3 regions of the Cytobacillus sp. IB215316 genome follow, and region 3 is predicted to be linked to each of the others. Evidence: riboswitches for the same ligand, from Rfam matches in the RefSeq annotation. Region 3 holds a riboswitch; each other region holds the start of a gene.
What was found. Region 3 has a riboswitch for cobalamin ahead of SLH48_RS18325 (energy-coupling factor ABC transporter permease). Riboswitches for the same ligand answer to the same signal wherever they lie in the genome.
Positions count from the first base shown of each region.

Region 1: another riboswitch for cobalamin. It lies ahead of SLH48_RS14105 (ribonucleoside-diphosphate reductase subunit alpha); the one in region 3 lies ahead of SLH48_RS18325 (energy-coupling factor ABC transporter permease).
Region 2: another riboswitch for cobalamin. It lies ahead of SLH48_RS03080 (ABC transporter substrate-binding protein); the one in region 3 lies ahead of SLH48_RS18325 (energy-coupling factor ABC transporter permease).

Region 1 covers NZ_JAXBMC010000008.1:130,958-137,805, reverse strand. Annotated here, with positions in the region: gene SLH48_RS14115 (DUF1330 domain-containing protein) at 321-767, shown strand; gene SLH48_RS14110 (tetratricopeptide repeat protein) at 857-1,342, opposite strand; cobalamin riboswitch at 1,748-1,967, shown strand; gene SLH48_RS14105 (ribonucleoside-diphosphate reductase subunit alpha) at 2,249-4,519, shown strand; gene SLH48_RS14100 (ribonucleotide-diphosphate reductase subunit beta) at 4,532-5,578, shown strand; gene SLH48_RS14095 (hypothetical protein) at 6,337-6,585, shown strand.
Region 2 covers NZ_JAXBMC010000001.1:664,554-671,401, reverse strand. Annotated here, with positions in the region: gene cobD (threonine-phosphate decarboxylase CobD) at 1-500, opposite strand, end outside; gene cbiB (adenosylcobinamide-phosphate synthase CbiB) at 475-1,437, opposite strand; gene SLH48_RS03090 (adenosylcobinamide amidohydrolase) at 1,437-2,915, opposite strand; gene SLH48_RS03085 (iron ABC transporter permease) at 2,923-3,975, opposite strand; gene SLH48_RS03080 (ABC transporter substrate-binding protein) at 3,941-4,924, opposite strand; cobalamin riboswitch at 5,206-5,421, opposite strand; gene SLH48_RS03075 (ATP-binding protein) at 5,680-6,848, opposite strand, start outside.
Region 3 covers NZ_JAXBMC010000015.1:6,312-13,159, reverse strand. Annotated here, with positions in the region: gene cobJ (precorrin-3B C(17)-methyltransferase) at 1-954, opposite strand, end outside; gene SLH48_RS18345 ((2Fe-2S) ferredoxin domain-containing protein) at 978-1,358, opposite strand; gene SLH48_RS18340 (energy-coupling factor ABC transporter ATP-binding protein) at 1,381-2,214, opposite strand; gene cbiQ (cobalt ECF transporter T component CbiQ) at 2,230-3,006, opposite strand; gene SLH48_RS18330 (energy-coupling factor ABC transporter substrate-binding protein) at 2,993-3,298, opposite strand; gene SLH48_RS18325 (energy-coupling factor ABC transporter permease) at 3,533-4,306, opposite strand; cobalamin riboswitch at 4,535-4,735, opposite strand; gene SLH48_RS18320 (MerR family transcriptional regulator) at 4,886-6,133, shown strand; gene SLH48_RS18315 (MFS transporter) at 6,233-6,848, shown strand, end outside.

The sequences.
Region 1 (6,848 bases), on a different contig from region 3:
CAACTTACTCAAGTTGTAAAGAAACAATTACAAAATATCCATGCTATAAGGAATCTAGTAAAATAGCAATTTAGTAGAACAACCCTAGTTTATATAAGGTAAATTGAGTCTCAACAGTCTGGCGCTAATCTGTAACAAGGATTAGTGCTTTTTTTCATTTTAGGGCCATATTGTGGAGTAAAGCTTATTGGGCTAATGGATAGATCACTTCAATAAATATTTTTGCTTGAGGAAAAAAAGACATAAATCATGTCAAAAGTATCGACATAATTTATGTCTTTTGTTACTATTGACTTAAATTACGTCAAGGAGTGAAGAAAATGAGTGTAAAGAACACTAAAACCGTTCGTTACATCGAACCATCGCAACGTGCTGGTATGAGGTTCATCCAACAGGGATATGAGGGTAGTATCATCATGCTGAACCTGCTGCGTTTTCGTGATATTGCCGATTACACAGCTAATCCTGAACTATCATCGGAGGTCCCAATTAGCGGTGCTGAAGCTTTCAACCGCTATATTGAGCACACGCTCCCATTTCTCCGTGAAAGTGGGGGAGAAGTCATGTTTCTTGGTAATAGCGGAGAGTTTCTTATCGGTCCAGAAGACGAAAGGTGGGATCTTGTCATGCTAATCCGCCAGAACAGCGTGCAGTCGTTTCTTGCTTTTTCAAGTCATCAAGACTACCTTGCCGGTATTGGACATCGGACTGCAGCAATCGAAGATTCGCGCCTTCTGCCCATGACAGAACTTCCGATACCGATTTAGTTAAAGGAATATGCACACTTCAGATAAATGTCAATTAACCCAAAATTATAACGGATTGTGGGTTAGTTGACGTTTAATTTTCTGGAATTTCAGCTTTCTAGATGTTTTTCATGTAAGAACCGATTGTATTCTTTTACAGCAAAACTATTAGGAACATATTTTTGTGCTAACTCGTTATGCACCTTTGCTTTTGAATAGTCTTCTAAATATATATAACAAGCACATAATTTTAGGTGAGGAATCCATGTGTAACATGATTCTTGAAAAATGGGAAACCCACAATCTTCTAATTGAGGAATTTCATTAGTTGTCGCTATTTTATACCAACTGATGGCTTGGTGAATGTCGTTCTTTAACTGAAAGCTTGTTGCTAACCTGCAACATATTTCAGCTTTTGGAGAATCAACCTTAAAAGAGCCTAAACAATACTCAATCGCTTTGTCATAATTTTTAAGGTTAATATAAGTATCAGCAATCTTCCATATAGCATAACACTTAAATTCTTTATCCTGATTTGTTATAGCAAGAATGGTTTCATACAAATGAATGGCTTGCTCATAGTATTTATGATCCAAGCATTTATTAGCATAATGTAAAATATCTCTCGGAGATAACGTTGTCCCTTTGGCTATGGCTTTCTCATATATTCTAATATTTCGATCGATTTCCTTCGTTCTCTTGTATGCTTTATAGTAATATCTATTTTTAATACTTTACCAGAAACCTCAATTACTTTATTAACATATCCACGCCATTTGAAATTAAATTGGCTTTTCAATATAGATTACGATAGGTTGTTACCATAGGGGTTTCATTTGAGCTACATTGGTTTACCATCATGAGAGAATCGAGGTTAGGCTCAACAACAAAAAATACTACTTATTTGCGTGTAGTTTTTATTGCAAGAAATGTCAAAACCTATTATAATTTAAATTGAAATTCAATATTTAGTAGTATAATTAAGTTGATAATACAATATTTTGTTATCTAGTAAAAAAGGTGTCGAAAAATCGACGTATAGATGTTCCGGAAATATAGAACATCTCCATGTAGGGAATTTGGTGAAAATCCAAAACTGTACCCGCAACTGTAAGTGCTGATGAAATAAGCGAAACCACTGTGAAGTACGATTTCATGGGAAGGGGCTTAAAGTAAAGCGAAGCACAAGTCAGGAGACCTGCCTTTTTTATGTAGTGCTATTTTCTTCGGGAGTTGGGAGGATAGGACGAGGAGAAGAAAAATCATTCAAACATTTTTTTGTTGAATGACTATTCTTAAAAGGGTGATAATTCTCTCTTTTATATATCCATCGTTCTGTTCGCTCATCTTACTAAGGATGAGCTTTTTTATATTTTAGGATGAACAGGGTCTAGCTCTGCCTTCTAACCCATTGAGTCACTTCACAATATACCTAGCATGTGTAATGATTTCATTGCATGTTGGAGGCAGGCGAGATTCATACGCATTTTTATTAAAAGGGGATGGAAAGAATGCAAAAGGTATTAGTTGAGTATCAGCAGCTGGCTGATGGTACGTCTGAAATGGTTTTAGATTATGTTCAAAAAATAGCTGATAGATTTCCTCATTTATCATTTGATGAATATCGAGAGAAAATAATGCTGGCTCTTGAGAATAAAGATGAATGGTATATTGACCAACTTACCAACATGTTAATATTATCTGCACTGGAAAGGATTACATCGTTAGAGCCTGATTGGACTTTCTTTGCTGCAAATATATATCTTGATTCACTTTATCAAAAAGCAGCTGAAAATAGAGGTGAGTCGTCAGGTTATCACTATGGTTCATTTTATCAATTGCTATTAAAGCTGACGGAGATGGGAATTTATAGTCCGAAATTACTCTCACAATATTCAAGAGAAGAAATTGATATATTAGCAGACATTATCGTACCAGAGCGGGATCAATATTTTACATATATAGGTTTATTAACATTATCGGATCGTTATTTGGCAAAATCTCATCAAGGAGAAGTATTTGAGTTACCACAAGAGCGGTTTCTCATCATTGCAATGACATTGATGATGAACGAAAATAAGGAAAATAGATTAGCGCTTATTAAGGAATCGTATTGGGCACTCTCTAATTTGTATATGACGGTTGCAACACCAACACTTGCTAACGCAGGAAAAAGCTATGGCCAGCTATCAAGTTGTTTTATAGATACAGTTGATGATAGCTTGCAAGGGATATATGATTCGAATACAGACATCGCGAATTTATCTAAAAATGGTGGAGGGATAGGTGTTTATTTAGGGAAAATTAGAGCGAGAGGTAGTGACATAAAGGGTTTTAAAGGAGTTTCATCAGGGGTTATACCTTGGATGAAGCAGTTAAACAATACGGCAGTGTCTGTTGACCAGCTTGGCCAAAGGCAAGGAGCGATTTCAGTTTATTTAGATGTATGGCATAAGGATATATTGTCGTTTCTTGATACGAGATTAAATAATGGAGATGAAAGACTTCGTACACATGATCTATTCACCGGAGTGTGTATACCTGATGTATTTATGGAGGTTGTTGAAAAACGTGGTGAGTGGTATCTTTTTGACCCACACGAAGTAAGAAAAACAATGGGCTTTTCATTAGAGGATTATTTTGATGAGGAGCGTGGCAAAGGGTCTTTTAGAGATAAATATTGGGAATGCGTCAACAATCCGATCCTTTCAAAAGAAACTGTAGCGGCGATAGATATTTTCAAAGCTATTATGATTTCACAGTTAGAAACAGGAACACCATATATGTTCTACCGAGATACAGCAAATAGAGCAAACCCAAACAGACATAAAGGGATGATTTTTTGTAGTAATCTATGTACAGAAATTATGCAAAATATGAGTCCCACAGTTGTTGTTGAACAAATGGTAGATGATGGTCAAATCATTACTGTGAAAGAGCCTGGGGATTTTGTCGTTTGTAATTTATCATCAATCTCTTTAGCTAAAGCAGTTCAGGATGATGTCCTTAACCGGTTAATTAAAATACAAGTTCGTATGCTTGATAATGTAATAGATTTAAATGCAATTCCTGTATTACAAGCTGAAATAACAAATGAAAAATATAGAGGGATTGGATTAGGTACATTTGGGTGGCACCATTTATTAGCATTAAAAGGTATAGCGTGGGAAAGTGATGAAGCTGTCGCTTATTGTGATGAACTGTATGAACAAATTGCGTTCGAAACAATTCAAGCTAGCATGGAATTGGCTAAGGAAAAAACACCCTATCCTGCATTTTACGGCTCAGATTGGGAATCAGGAGCATATTTCGAATACAGAAAATATCATTCAAAACAATGGAATGAGTTAAAAGGAAATGTTAAGAAGCACGGTATTCGAAACGGGTATTTGCTTGCAGTAGCACCTAATTCATCAACTTCGATCATTGCAGGGTCTACAGCAAGTATTGACCCGATATTTAGAAAAGAATACTCTGAAGAGAAAAAGAACTATAAAATACCAGTTACTGCACCAGATTTGACATCTTACACAAACTGGTATTACAAGTCGGTTTATACTATTGACCAAAAGTGGAGTATTATGCAAAATGCGAAACGACAGCGGCATATCGACCAATCAATTTCATTTAATATTTACGTTCGGAATGACGTAAAGGCTAAAGAATTATTGGAGCTTCATACACTTGCTTGGCGAAACGAATTAAAAACAACCTATTATGTACGTTCAACATCAACTGCTGACATTGAAGATTGCGATAGCTGTCATAGTTAAAAGAGGGGGATAATGATGATTACAATTGCCAAACGAGAGCTCATGGATGCACAAGCACCAAACTGTTCAACAAGTATGATCAACGGGGCAAGTTCAAATATATTAAACTGGGATGACGTCCGTTTTCCTTGGGCATACCCAAAATACAAAGTAATGTTAGCAAACTTCTGGACACCGTTTGAAATTAATATGGGAAAGGATATAAAACAATTTCCACAGCTCTCTCAAGTTGAGCAGGATGCGTTTTTGAAAATCATTGGATTATTAGCTCTTTTAGATAGCATTCAATCTGACTATGCAAGTAAGGTTGCTGACTATATTACAGATTCTTCTGTCAATGCACTCATGATTATGCTAGCTCAACAGGAGGTCATTCACAACCACTCGTATTCCTATGTTTTATCAAGCATTGTACCAAAAAAAATTCAAGATGAAGTGTTTGAATATTGGCGTACAGAACATACGTTACGAAAACGTAATGACTTTATCACGAATGGATATAAAGATTTTACTGAACAACCATCCATCGAAAACTTTTTGCACTCTATTATATATGATGTGATATTAGAAGGCTTGTTTTTCTATAGTGGCTTTGCTTTCTTTTATAATTTAGCACGAAATCAAAAAATGGTTGCAACATCAACGATGATTAATTATATAAATAGAGATGAACAAATCCATGTAGGTCTATTTGAAAAAATATATAAAGAAGTTTTGAAAGAAAACCCTGAGTATAACACCCCAGAACTAGAGCAGTATGCAATTGCTGCCTTCCGGAAGGCAGCAGAATTAGAAATTGAATGGGGTCGTGAAATAATAGGTAATAAAATGGATGGAATTGTGTTTGAGGAATTGGAGCAATACATTCAATATATGGCCAATAAACGTTGTCATCAATTAGGGCATGGTAGAAATGTTTTTCCTCATGCACCGATAAAAAATCCATTGCGATGGATTATCGCTTACCAAGAAGTCGATTTAGGTAAAACAGACTTTTTTGAACAAAAATCTCGTCAATATACAAAAGCATCAGACGTGAATGGTTTTGATGATTTGTAAGGTATCCCTAAGTGAAACTTTTCTATCCTAGCCTTTTAGAGGGCATTCAAAATGGAATATAACTAAATAGGGTATACTGTCCCTCGTCGATGGTTAAGATCCCCGCTTCTATAGGTGGAATCAGTGAATTTTGGTGGAGTAGGATCTTCACCTGATTCACTGATATTCAAGTTTACTTAAATGTGGAAACAGGATAGGGAGAGATTATTTCGACAACACCAATTACACATACATCTGAAACGGGCGGTATCATGCACAAATATATTTCAACACATTACCTTCCGTCACGTCTTAACTTCAAACTTTTTTTACATATAAAAAAGGACACCAATCCCATAGTTTACCTTTACCAACAAGACACCATAAAACCCTAAGAATCGTGTTGTCATAATATTTGTCATTTTTTGTCGGTTGAACTACACAAAATCCTCCTAATTTAGTTTGCAAATGGTACCATTATTGATACATTTAGGCTAAGAAAAAAAAGGAAGGTTGTTCAATTTTCTCCAGGGATAAAGTCTATCAAATTGCTAAGTTGTATGAACGTGGGTTCGAAATATTAATGAGAGAATGATTGTATTTTGAAGCATATAAAATGAGATTAATTGAGGTATTGAAGATATAGTTAACGCTGATAAATTAACTCAGGATACTACAATTTAGATGCTGTCATGTGAAGGACTAAAAAACTTAAAAGTGAAGAAATGAAGAAGACCTTGAACTCTTCCTTAGCATATTTTTATGAATGGGTGGTTATTATGAACTTTATTTACTCTTTAATTATCACTACGATATTATTATTCGGGTGTAGTGGTGGAGATGGAGGTGAAGTGAGCAATATTCTAACAGTTCACATAGATAATGCAGTAGAGTATGATGGTAACCTTGTATTTAACTATGGAGGAAATACATATACCATAGTTGGCAAAGTTAAAGCTGATATTCAATCTGTTGGTAAATACTTTAATGTCGTTATAATTAACGGTAAGCCGGAACTTACTAACTAAAAACAAGATGAATAAACTCCAATATATTTTGTAAGGTTATATGGATTAAGGGAAAAAGCAGGAGAGTACTTAGAACATTCAAATCAGTAAATAATAGTTTTAAATATTAATTCTGTACGTAATTATTAATATCATACATATTTTAGAAGTGGGAAAAAGCATCTCAATAATAGAGGTGCTTTTTATTTAGAGAACTATAAGATTCTTTCAGAACTTAGAATCCTTGTGTGTACGTGTGACTTCAAAATTATTTAGTAACAGAA
Region 2 (6,848 bases), on a different contig from region 3:
AGAATAGCCTCATCTATTACAGTACCTGTAGGATTATTCGGATTGCAAAGAAACATCACATCAACTTCTCTTATGAGAGCTTTAAGACGCTTAATTTGAGGTTGCCAGTTATTAAATTCATTTAATAGAATCGATTGAATTTGACATGAATAAGCGGTACAAGCAGTTCGATATTCTGAAAAAGTTGGCTCTAGTAATCCTACCTTCTTCCCAGCAAACAGTTGGGATAATAAATAAATACATTGGGATCCACCGTTCCCGACAAATAGTTTTGAAGCTGGAATATTCTCACTGTGGGAAATAGCCGAATATAGTTCACGTGACTCAATATCTGGGTATTCAGTGACAAAGTGGAAGCTCTTGTTGAATTCACTTTTTAAGGCGATAGGAGCTCCTAAAGGATTAGTGTTAACACTAAAATCTATTATGCTTTTTGGAGGTACGATATTAAATGCCTCGTACAGTTTGTTAGGGTTAGCGCCATGTGATGGTACTCTCAATGAACATCCCTCCTAGAACATAGAAAATAGTACACGCAATAACAGTTCTGATCATCACTTGATTTGCCTTATCTATATGCTTTACAGTCAGTGTAACGATGGGTTCACCCATTGTCGCTCTATTTGATGCAACACCCTTATAATAGTTAATTCCTCCTAACTGAACACTTAATATCGAAGCCATCGCCGCTTCTAGCCAACCACTGTTAGGACTGGGATGTTTGCTAGCATCACGAAATAAGAGTTTCATACATTCCTTTAATGAATGCTTTGCCAATGCTACATTAGCAACAACCATTAAAATTCCAGAAATTCTACTAGGCACAAAATTTAATAAATCATCAAATTTCGCTGCCGCCCAACCAAATTCTCGATAAGTTTCATTTTTATAGCCAAGCATTGAGTCACACGTATTTGCTGCTCGATACATTACAGCTAAAGGGCCACCTCCAAGTATTGCGAAAAATAAAGGGGCTGTAATTCCATCACTCGTATTTTCAGCTACAGTCTCTACGACCCCACGAACAATTTCTGATTCATCAAGATGAATCGTATCTCTTCCAACAATCCAGCTTAATTTCTCTCGAGCTAAACCTAGATTTTTATCAACTAAAGGTAGCTTAACTTCAACGGCGGCTTCCTTTAAACTTTTCGTTGCAATTGTTGTGAAGATAAAAAGTGCCTCAACAAGCATGCCAATGACCCAATGTAATGAATATAGGTAAAATATAACTGCCGCAGAAATAACTGTTGCAAAACCACAAACAACTATGACTGTTATTACCCCTTTGCTTTTTCTGAATTTACCTTCATTAAACGCATGATCACACTTCCTAATCATCCAGCCAAAACCTCTAACTGGATGGGGAAGCCACTTTGGATCTCCTATTACAAAATCTAAACCGAGAGCAATAATAATTGCACAGATATGCTCTATCATTCATGACCACTTCTTCTTGTTTTATTATTTTGAATAGCTTTCCTTGTCGCTTCATACACAGTATGCCCTATCGCTTTACCCACTTGAGTAATAGATCCTGCATATTCTATAAGCTCTTTCGTCTGAGATGCTGCAATGACAATACTATCTGTCGAGGTTCCACTTGCTATAGTTGCTGACAATGGGTCTATTATATGTTCATCATGGAGCGCTTTTGTCTTTGCTTCAGTAGCTATCATTATTGCTTGTACAAATGCGGCTTCCGTAAGTCTTCCATCAACAAAAATCATCATATTAATCGTCCCTGGATAAACCACTTCTTCTTCCCTATGCATTGCTCTACTCACATCAACTGCATTTGAGGTACCTGCGGTTATGACTGTAAATATGCTATGATTGTTAACATTAAGCGCTTCCGTAGCTACATCTTCTAATGTTGCTGCAGTCATCATGCCGATACAATCAGGACTATTCATACTATGGCTTTGAAGAAATGACGTCATATCTTGTCTTGGACTATTACAATTATAATTTTTGTGGACGTGACGGTTTACAAAGGTGCTTTTCCAACCGATTCCATCACCAATTATTGAAGAAGAGAGTGTTTTAAATGGTTGTTTAGTCTGAATAACAATCATTTCTTTAGTTAAGTCCATTGATATTTGTGACATTAACCCATTTTCTTGCGGTAAAGTAGGTAATTTAGGGACGAGTGATATTAGTGTTTTCGGTACTGTAGAGTGCTCACCTACTGTTAATTGTGTTCGGTATACGTTCGTTAAATCTCTTTCGTTCAATACTTTATTAGGTGCGTCCATTGCAATCATTTTTCCATTATTAAGCAGCAGAATTTTATCACAATAAAAACTTGCTAGATTCAGATCGTGAAAAATAGCAATGACAGTTAAGTCTGATGTCTTAGACCATTGTGATAAAGAATCTAGCAAATGTATTTGATAGGATATATCTAGATGATTAGTCGGCTCATCCAACATGAGTATTTCAGGCTCTTGTGCTAATGCACGGGACAAGAACACTCTTTGACGCTCTCCACCACTTAGAGTCGCTAAGCTCATTTCCTCCATCCCTGTTAAACCAGTTAGTTGAATTGACTTTTTTACAACGTTCTCATCTTCATCGGTCCACTGAGGAAATAACCCTGTTTGGTGAGCATATCGACCTAATTTAACTGTTTCTTGAACGGAATAATTAAATGAAGCTTCAATTGTTTGAGGTAAAACAGCAATGATTTTCGCTAGTTTTTTTTGCTCATATTTTGTTATCGACTGGCCTTTTATCCTTATATCACCTGTATTAGCATGTAACATTCCACTAATTAATTTTAATAATGTTGTTTTGCCACTGCCATTAGGCCCAACTATACCTATAATTTCTCCTTTTTTAACAGTGAAGTTAATATCATCCAGCACCTTTTTTTGATTATAATGATAACTAGCTTCCGTTACATTAATCATGACAATATCATCCTCTTCGATTCGATATAAAAATATAAGCAAACACAGGTGCACCAATTAAGGCAGTAATGACTCCTATTGGTAGTTCACGTGGAGTAATAATTGTTCTAGCGATTAAATCAGCAATAACTAAAAATGCCCCCCCATTAAGCATTGATAATGGTAATAGACGAACATGGTTCGCACCCCATAGAAGCCTTGTTATGTGAGGAATAACTAAACCTACAAAACCGATTGTTCCTGACACAGCAACAGCTGCACCTGTTAATAATGAAGAAGCTGCCAAAATGGTCATTTTTCGTTTTGCCACGTTAACCCCTAAAACTTTAGCTGACTCTTCACCAAATGAAAATGCATTTAACTCTCTTCCATTTCCGAGTAGTAATAAAATGCCTACCATATAAAAAGGTAGAATAATTTTAATATAATCCCAACCCCTCATTGCTACACTACCTAATAACCAGTTAATGATCTGTCTTAATTCTTCACCAGTAAGTGCAATCATTAAAGAAATAATAGACCCTAAAAATGAGCTAAATATAATCCCAGTTAAAATAATCGTTTCCACAGACATGGATTTCTCAACTGCTCGGGCAAACACTAATACGAGTATGAGGGATAGAAACGCAAAAGAAATACTAAATATAGGTAAAGTAAATTTCCCTATAAAAGGGATATGTATAGCAAAAAAAAGCACAATTACTGCTCCAACTGATGCTCCAGAAGATACTCCAAGTGTATAAGGATCTGCTAATGGGTTTTTTAACAACCCTTGAAATGCAGCCCCTGCAATCGCTAGAGAAGATCCGACTATAAAAGCTAGAATCACTCGGGGTAAGCGAATCGCCATTATAATATTTACTACTGTTGTATCAATCGTCTCTATTGATCCTAAATGAAAAACACTATAAAAGATCACGTTTAAAATAGTAGAAAAGGGGATCGATAACGTCCCTATCGAAACCCCTAACAAAATTGAAAATATAACAAAACATACAGTAATAATATATGGTAGAGAACGGTTTTTATTGATAAATGTCAGGATAGACAGCTTTTGCAAGTTCTTCTACTCCTTCAATTAAACGTGGACCAGAACGTGTTACTAAATTAGAGTTAATATCAAAAACCAGTTTGTTTTTTACAGCTGGTACTTCTTGCCATGCATCACGCGCTAATACTTGATCAACTGCATTATCGACATAATACCCATATGTAATAACAATAACATCTGGCTTAAGCAATACCGCATCTTCCTCTGTAAATTGTGGCCAACCTTCTTGATCGCCTGCTGCATTTATTGCTCCAATTGCTTCAAGCATTTCGTGCATGAAGGTACCTTTTCCCGTCGTAAATAGATCTGGAGCTTGGGATATTTCTATCCAAACTACCTTTTGATCAGCTTCTTTAATTTCTGCTGACTTCTCTTTAATCAGATTCAATTTTTCTGTCATATCACTTATGATCTTGTCTGCATTTTCTTCTGTTCCAGTGACAACACCAATCATTTTAATAGAGTCATAAACTGCTTTAAATGATGTTGCATTGTTAACAACGACCACGTTTATACCAGCATCTCGTAGTTGTTGAAGACCTTCAGTAGAGCTATGCGCACTTGAGGCATGGGCAAGAACGACGTCTGGGTTTAATGAAATCACCTTTTCAACATTAAATTCTGTTCCTCCAACCCTTGCTATATCGGCTACTTCTGGTGGATAATCAGCCCAATCACCTACACCAACCATTTTATCACCTAAACCTAACGCAAAAGCTATTTCTGTATTACTTGGTATTAACGACACTATTGCTTGTGGCTCTTCTTCTATTGTCACGTCATTACCTAATCCATCCGTAATTGTTACTGGAAAGCTAGACTCTGCTTTATCATCAACTTTAGTTTCCTGTTCTACATTTGTAGAAGCTTCATTATTTTTAACCTCTGTTTGACCACAACCTACTAATAAAATGAATGATAAAATAACGATAAAGACAGTAGGGAAGTACTTTTTAATGTTTAACATCTTTTTTCTCCTTCTTTTTTAATATGGCAGTTTTCGTATTCATTGTTGTTTTTCGTATTAGGACAACTAGAGTTATGTGTTGTCTTTTCTTCTATACAACGATGAGAATGATTATAAACCTCTGTTGTTTAGGTAACAACAATGTTAACGAAATCAGCCTAAATAGAAATAAGCCCATCCGAATTGGATGAGCTGTTAGACGGCATCATAAATGTATTGTTACTAAAAAATACACTACTCGACCGTCTCAATACTCAATCCCCGAAGAATTGAAAACGTATATAGTGCTTGGCAGGTCTACTGACTCATGCTTCATCCTACTTTGATCCTTCCCATATGGCTAACAATAAATATGTATAATATTATTATTCCATACAGTGGTAATATCATTTCGTCCACAAATACAGTTGCGGGGGCAGTTCTAGATTCACACTAGAATTCCCTTTTAAGTCTTTATGGAATGTTTTAACATTCCCTTTATTTCCTATGTAGTATAATAGAAAAGACACCTAGCACTATTCATTTTTAGGCTGTTTACGCATTGATTATTGTTATTCATGCAAAGACGTTTAGGATAAAACTAATTGCCATAAATCCATTTCTAGCATATTTACTAACAATAGTAACACCATATACGAAATGAGCCCTTTTAAAAATTCTTTTTCATAATACCCGATTATTAATATATTGACAAGAATAATTTGACTGCTTATCAAATACTTAACATGGCACAATCGTGCATTTTATTATTGTGGTATAAAGAATGAAAATGTAGTTCCTTCATCAATTTTACTATGAACGAAGATATTTCCATTGTGCGCCTCTATCAAATTCTTAGCAATTGCTAAGCCCAGTCCAGTACCTGAACGTCCACGCGTTCGAGCTTTATCTGCTTTATAGAAGCGTTCAAAGACAAATGGTAAGTCCTCCTCAGGAATTCCTGAACCAGAGTCTTTGACGTCAATTTTCAAACCATCTTTTATAGAATCAACTTTTACAACAACAGTTCCCTGCTCATCAGTATAACGTATTGCATTATCAATCAGATTAGTTAATACTTGTTCAATCCTATCAGGATCAAACATAATTGTTTTATGTACTACGTTAATTTGCACGTCCATGGTAATTAACTTATCCTGTGCCAACCCATGAAATTTGCGAATTATTCTTTGAATGTAAGGTTGAATATCTATCTCTTCTAAATGCAAATTTAAGTGACCAGCTTCCATTCTAGCTAAATCCAATAGCTCATTCACTAGCCTACCCATACGTAAAGATTCATCATATATTACTTTTGCGATATCTTTCTTTTCTTGATCGCTACTAGCAATATCATCAATGATCGCTTCACTGTATCCTTGTAACATAGAAATTGGTGTTCTTAATTCATGGGACACATTCGCAATAAAATCTTCTCGTAGCTTGTCTAACCTTCGTTCTTCAGTCATATCTCGAAGTACTGCGACAGCTCCTCTGACAAATTTATTATCATATAACGGGCTCATAACGATAACCCAATTCCTACCTTGTAATGTGATTTCTATCGTCTGTTCTTTCTCAAAAGAAACAACTTGTTTAAACAATTCTCGAACCTCTGATGGTAGCTCTTCTGTTGGCTTCTCTAAATTGCCTTGTTCGTAATACCATGCTTGCAAAAATTGCTCAGAAGGTGGGTTTGAAACTAAGATCGAGCCATCTTTATTAAAAGTAATTACACCATCAACCATACTGCTTAAAATACTAGATAACTGCTCTTTTTCTTGACTTAACGCGTTCATATTATACTTTAATTGTCGCTCCATTTGATTAAAAGCAGTAGCTAAATCACCAATTTCATCATTTGTCAAAATCGGTACCTTCGTATCAAATTTCCCCTTTGCCACTTCGAACGCTGCTTCTCTCATTTTAAGAAGTG
Region 3 (6,848 bases):
TTCAAAAATTGACTCAATATTTGTTCCTACATATGTTGACCTCTCATTCGTTACCCCTTTGTCTTGATCAACCATCGCAATTGCCTTATTTGCCATATCTAAAGCTGAAGGAGACTCTTCCTTACCTCCGTGCAATGCCCAAGGCTCGTTCTCTCTTTTTAGCCGTTCATGTGGCTTCAATCTCTGCTCTTGTGTTTGCAATGTGTATTTTCTTTGGTAACCTCTTGGCGTAATCATTTTGTTATCATACATAAACGTAGTGGAATTCCCAATAATCACAGTTGTTAACATACCAATATCGTGATCAAGCATCTCCTGTAAGGTCGTCATAACGACATGCTGTCGATCTCTGTATGCACTTTTTACTAAACCAACTGGTGTGTCTTGAGAACGGTATTTTAATAGAATTTGTTGCGCTTCAACAATTTGTCTCGTTCGCTTCCCACTCTTTGGATTGTAAAGAGCGATGACGAAATCAGCCTGACCTGCTGCTTCAATTCTTCTTTCGATAAGCTCCCAAGGAGTCAAATGATCACTTAAGCTAATCGTACAAGCATCATGCATAATAGGAGCACCTAGCAACGACGCGCATGAATTAATTGCAGAAATCCCTGGAACAACCTCTACCTCAACTCCATCAAGTTCTGACCATCCTTTTTCAATTAACACCTCGTATACTAAGCCAGCCATGCCATATACTCCAGCATCTCCGCTTGAAATTACAGCCACATATTTTCCTTCTTCCGCTAACTTAACCGCTGCTTGTGCACGGCTTACTTCTTCTGACATGCCTGTGCTTACTATTTCTTGATCTGTTATAAGACCTGAAATAAGATCTACATATGTTTTATAACCAATAATACAATCACTTTCAGCAATGGCTTCCTTGGCCCTGTTAGTTATATGGTCTTCACTACCTGGCCCGAAACCGACAATGAGTAATTTTCCCTTCATGCTAACCCCTCCTTATTATTCATTTACTTATTTACCACTGCTTTTTCTTTCGAAATCCCAAGTGGACGATCACCTTGTAACTGCATCCCCGTATTTGTTGTTGTATAGCTCATCGCATGTGTAAGGGGCTGTCCTTCTGCAAGGTGTTCGGAAACAATCTGGCGACCTAGTTCTGGTGTAACCTTCTCATACCACGTACCCTCTGGATAGACGATTGCTACACACGCGTCCTTACATCTACCATTACACCTCGTTCTTGTCGTATGAACAGTTGAATCGAGACCTAGTCTTTCAATTTCTTCACGAATAGCTACTGTAGCTTCTTCACCACCTTTTCTCATACAGCTTGAACCATTACATATCAACACGTGATGTTTCGTCCCTTGTAAATTCCATGTCGTCAATTTCATCCTCTCCCTTCAATAACTATATTTCTGCTAAAAGCTTCATTATTTCATTTTTTGTTTTTGGAATGGTGCATGAATTAAATCGATCTTTCACTCTTAATTGTTCGAAGACATCAATGATCCACGGTTTCTCTAAGTGACTTTTTTGTAAAATCGCATCGTCTCGAAATACTTGATCAGGTTTGTCATGGGCTATGATCCTCCCTTCATTCATTACAATGATCTCATCAGCCCATTCATAAGCTAAATTCACATCATGTGTAGACACAATCATTGTTTTGTTCTCTGTTTGAATATCATGTAATACATTCATAATTTTCTTAGCATAGTATGGATCTAGCCCTGCTGTCGGTTCATCTAATACCATGAGCTTCGGCTCCATGGCCACAATTCCCGCAATGGCAACTCGTTTTTTTTGGCCAATGCTTAAAAAATGAGGTGGCTTTTCTTTTAATGCAGTCGTTTCCGTTAACACCATTGCCTTGTCCACAGCTAGCTCCACTTCGCTCTCAGAAAGCCCCATATTTTTAGGTCCATATTTTATATCTTGATAAACACTAGATGAGAATAATTGAGAGTCAGAATCCTGATATACAATCCCTACCTGTTGACGTAATCTCTTTATCTCTTTGCGCTTGTACCGTAACGTTTCACCTTGAAAACAGATGGAACCACTCGTGGGTTGTAAAATCCCATTGAAATGTAAAAACAATGTTGACTTTCCAGCCCCGTTATTTCCTAACAAAGCAATTTTCTTTCCTTGTTCAATAGATAGAGAAATATTGTTTATAGCATCAGTCCCATCAGGATATTGGTATATAATGTTTTCAAGCTCTATAATTGGTGTACTCATTAAACAGAACTCCTTTTACATAGCTGATGCTACAAATGTAAGCGTCAGCATTGATATCGCTACGATCCCCCAGTTCAGTGGATGATATTTATAGCTGCTTTCAATTTCATAATTACCATCTTGTCCACCACGTGTATCTACAGCTATTTGTAGTTCTTTTGCGTACTTCATAGACTTTACAAACACCCCTACCACTAGCTGACCTAAAGAATAAATTGATAGACGGTAATGTTGATAGCCAAGTCTAGAAGCTTGTGCGATATAGACTTCTTGAGCTTTATCTAAGAGTACAAAAATAAATCTATATGTGAATGCAACGAGTTCAATAAATAGTGTTGGTAGTTTCATTTTCTGTAGAAGCCATAAAATATCATGAAGCGGCGTAGATAATATTAAGAAATACATGCAACTTACAGTTGAGAAAACGGTAAAAAATAAGCTTGTAACGATTGATATATTATCTGTAGATATATACAACTGCCACGTACCAAAAGTCATTGACCATAAAGAATCAATTACTTTGTAGTCATACGGTGCAACCGAAATAAGAATAGGTATAATACTTGAAACCAAAAAAAATGATGGTAATAAAAGTAGTTTTATATAATCACGTACTGAGATTTTCGCACCAAAAACTATTGCCATGCTCATGATTAACAAAGTTATAACAGCAATAACTTCACTTTTTGTAATAAGACAGAAAAACAAAAATAAAAATGTGAAAACTGCTTTCTCAATAGGGTGAACATGTCGTAGCTGATTCAAATAAGCAAGCTGGTCAATCCGAAGCATGCTTCACCTCACTAGAAGATTCAGTGGAGAATTTTTTTCGTGCTCTACCATAGCCGATAACATAGCCGATTATAATTGCACCTATGGCCGCTTGTAAGGAAAATAGCAAGCTTTCTATCTCACCGCTTGGTGGCTCCCATAATACGTTGAACCAAGGCTCATAATTAGGTGCTATTTCACCAATCGCTTCTTCAGCTTGTCCATCTGCCCCACCAAATTCAGCAGCCTGCTGTGTTACTAAAGGAACAATAGCCAACAAGATGACCAACACTATCAAAATCAGATTTTTCATTAATTAACATACCTCCTTGTTTCAAATAGCTGTTTTCGCATTAATAGTTGCTTTTCGTAATAAAAGCTAAACAAGAATATAACTAGTTCAGGGCATCTTTTCTTTGTTAAAGTCTATAAAAATCATTTCATACACATCAGTTACTCAAATGTAAGTTAAAAAAACTGAAAAAATGGCTGTAGTATAACTAATTGAGTTACTTCTCTTTTTGCTCAAACATACTACCTTATTGTTCTAAGCTTTTTTTGAACTCATTCTAACTACTGGAACATTTAATAGCTGTAATTCTCGAACATTGTATTTTGCAAGCAAGTTCATAACTACTACTGTTAATAGCCCCTCACTCACTGCTAAAGGAATTTGTGTGAAAGAGAAAATCCCAGCAAATTTGATAAATGATGCTACAACTCCTCCAACCTCAGTCGGAAATGCCAGAGCTAATTGAAAAGCTGTCACAGTATAAGTACTGAGATCTCCTAACATGGCTGCTAAAAAAACTGAGACTGCAAAAGAGAAATTTACTCTTAAGCCTGCTTTAAATACGAAATATGTAACCATTGGTCCTACAACAGCCATTGAAAATGCATTTGCACCGAGTGTTGTGATACCGCCATGAGCGAGCAATAATGATTGAAACATTAATACAATCGTCCCTAGTACACTCATGACTGTTGGACCAAAAAGCACAGTACCTAGCCCAACACCAGTCGGATGTGAACTACTTCCAGTTACAGAAGGGATTTTTAATGCTGACAACACAAATGCAAACGCCCCTGATAGCCCAAGCATCGTCTTCACCTCAGGGTTTTCTTTCACTTTTTTTCGGATGGAGTACATCCCAACAGCCAAAAATGGAATGGTTAAAACCCACCAAAAAATAGCCCACCCAACCGGCAGGAAGCCCTCCATTATGTGCATCGCATATACTGGCCGAAATGAATTCAGCCAAAAATAACTAGTCAAACCAATAATAATTGTTACGAATAGCCAAGCATGTTTTCTTTTCATCAGTGAAGCTCTCCCCCATGTTTATAAAGGCTAATTCCAAATATATTGATATACACACGAATATAGCTCGTGGTTACTACACAAAATTAGAAGATTCCGAAAGAGCCTTTATGTAAAATAAAAAGAGCACTCAAACCATAAAGGATCGAGTGCTCAGAAAAAGTCAGTATTAACTATATGTTTACATACTAATTCTTAACAACACCTCCCTATATTCCCGTAGGTTACAATCGTGTTACTTAAACAGGCAGGTCTCCTGACTTATCTTCAACACTTCCTGCGCCTTCCCATTTCTTTACGAAACAGTGACACATATGCAGGTTGCTCAGACTTACAGTGGCGGGAACCGCGTCGGCTTTACACCGAACTTCCCTTTTAAGTTGTACACAGCTTTTACTTATGCACAACACCTGTTTATTTCATCATTCAGTTGTTATAATTCAGTATATTCTAAATTAAATTATGAGTCTAGCTTTTTTCATATCATGTATATTTGTGAAAGGAAATTTCTAATAGTACGTGTATAATATAATAAATATTAATTTGATTTCTAATAAAACAAAGTTAAGGTGACTAACTATGAAAATAGGACAATTTTCTAAAGAAAATAAAATAAGCATAAATACAACTAGACACTACATAGACCTTGGCTTAATAACACCTGAGAAAGCATCCGGACAGTATCAATTTGATGAACAGTGCCACAGAGATGTAAAGGATATTATTTACTTAAAAAACCTCGGCTTTTCGTTAAGTGAAATAAAAACAATCTTTCAATATAAAAGACTTGGCAAATTATCCGCACTAGAAAATAACGAATTTTACAAAGAGATTTTTGTAGAAAAGCTACATACGATAGAACATAAAATAGTCGAATACGAAGAAACGAGACAAAATTTGCAAAATGAACTTACCCATTTAAATACAACGAATAAACCTAAACAGCTTAAAATGGGTATGAGCTTATCAGTGCTCCCACTTTTAGAATGTAAAAAATGCGGCGCTGCTTTAAGCATTAAAAATGGAGACATCGTTAACAATCAAATCTTACATGGTGTTCTTCAATGTAACTGTGAGCATCAACACTTTATTAAAGACGGAATTCTCTTCACCCCACAAACCATTCATCATGCTCACCACGTTAAAAGTCCAAGTCATATGATGAATGAATTCAACTATTTTATATCAGATTACATTAAGGAAACAGATGAAAAATATTTAGATCATCTATATCAGGCTGTTGACTGGTTTTATAAAAGGGTTAATTTTGAACAATTAACGCATAAAATATTGCTCCATCTTGGTACCGGAATTGGTTTCTCATTAAGGCATATCTATAACTCCTTGCCTAAAGATTGCCTCTATATTGCTGTTGATCATGATTACCAACGACATTACGTATTAAAAAGCATTTTAGAAACTTATGAAGAACAGAAAAATATCTTATTTATTTGTTCTGATTTCCTACATATTCCATTAAAAAAAGAAGCAGTCGATTTTTTAATTGATACAGGCAGTTCAGAGCATAGCTTTCAACATGAAAACTTTTTAATAGAGGAAGTACAGCTTTATTTAAAAGAAGAAAGTAATTTAATCGGTGCATATTTGACGTATGAAAACTATCATATAAAAAATGAAATCAATCCGTCTTATAGACAAAACTTTCAACTTAATAACATCAAAGAGAAATTAAAAACTTTACGCTATGACCTTGTCGACGATATGGTCTCTATTCCAGTTGATCAATCCCCTGGAAAGTATGAATTGCAATTACTAGATGGCGAGAAGATGTATACTTATCTTTATTATGGAAAAAGGTTGGGTTAACCCGACCTTTTGTAAATTTCATCGTAAAAAAAACGTAAATACTACCTTGCTATTGCCCTTTCCCGATGAATTAGGATTACTATAAAGGAGGGGGAAATATTGAGGAATAAATTAAGTCAAATGTTTGATCCAAAATCTGATGTAAAAAATTTGATCTTACTTTCATTTGGAAGCATTGTCTCGTTATTTGGATCTTTCGTTTACTCATTTGCTATCAGTTTATATGTTTTGACAGTAACAGGTTCGGGGCTTTCATTTGCAACAAACTTAATATTATCTATTATACCGACCATTATTTTAGGACCTGTAGCTGGAGTTATCACAGACCGTCTGAACCGTAAATTCATACTAGTTTTTAGTGATGTATTAAGTGGCGTGGTGCTTCTTATTTTATATGTAATTAGCCTTCATGAACTCCATTTATATTGGATTTATGCAATTACATTTATTTTAAATGTCTTCAGTACATTTGCTAGTGTGAGCATCGAATCATCTAAACCAAATATTGTTCATGAAAATAACTTGATGAAGATCAACGCGATCACAAGAATAATTTTTTCAATTTCTTTTACTTTAGGACCAATTATAGGAGGAATGGTATTTGCTTTTGTTAATATAAAAACCTTTATATTAATAAATGCTATCTCCTTTATCATTTCAAGTATAAGTGAGTGCTTTATTAATTTCCGATTCAACGAAAAAAATTCTCCTAACA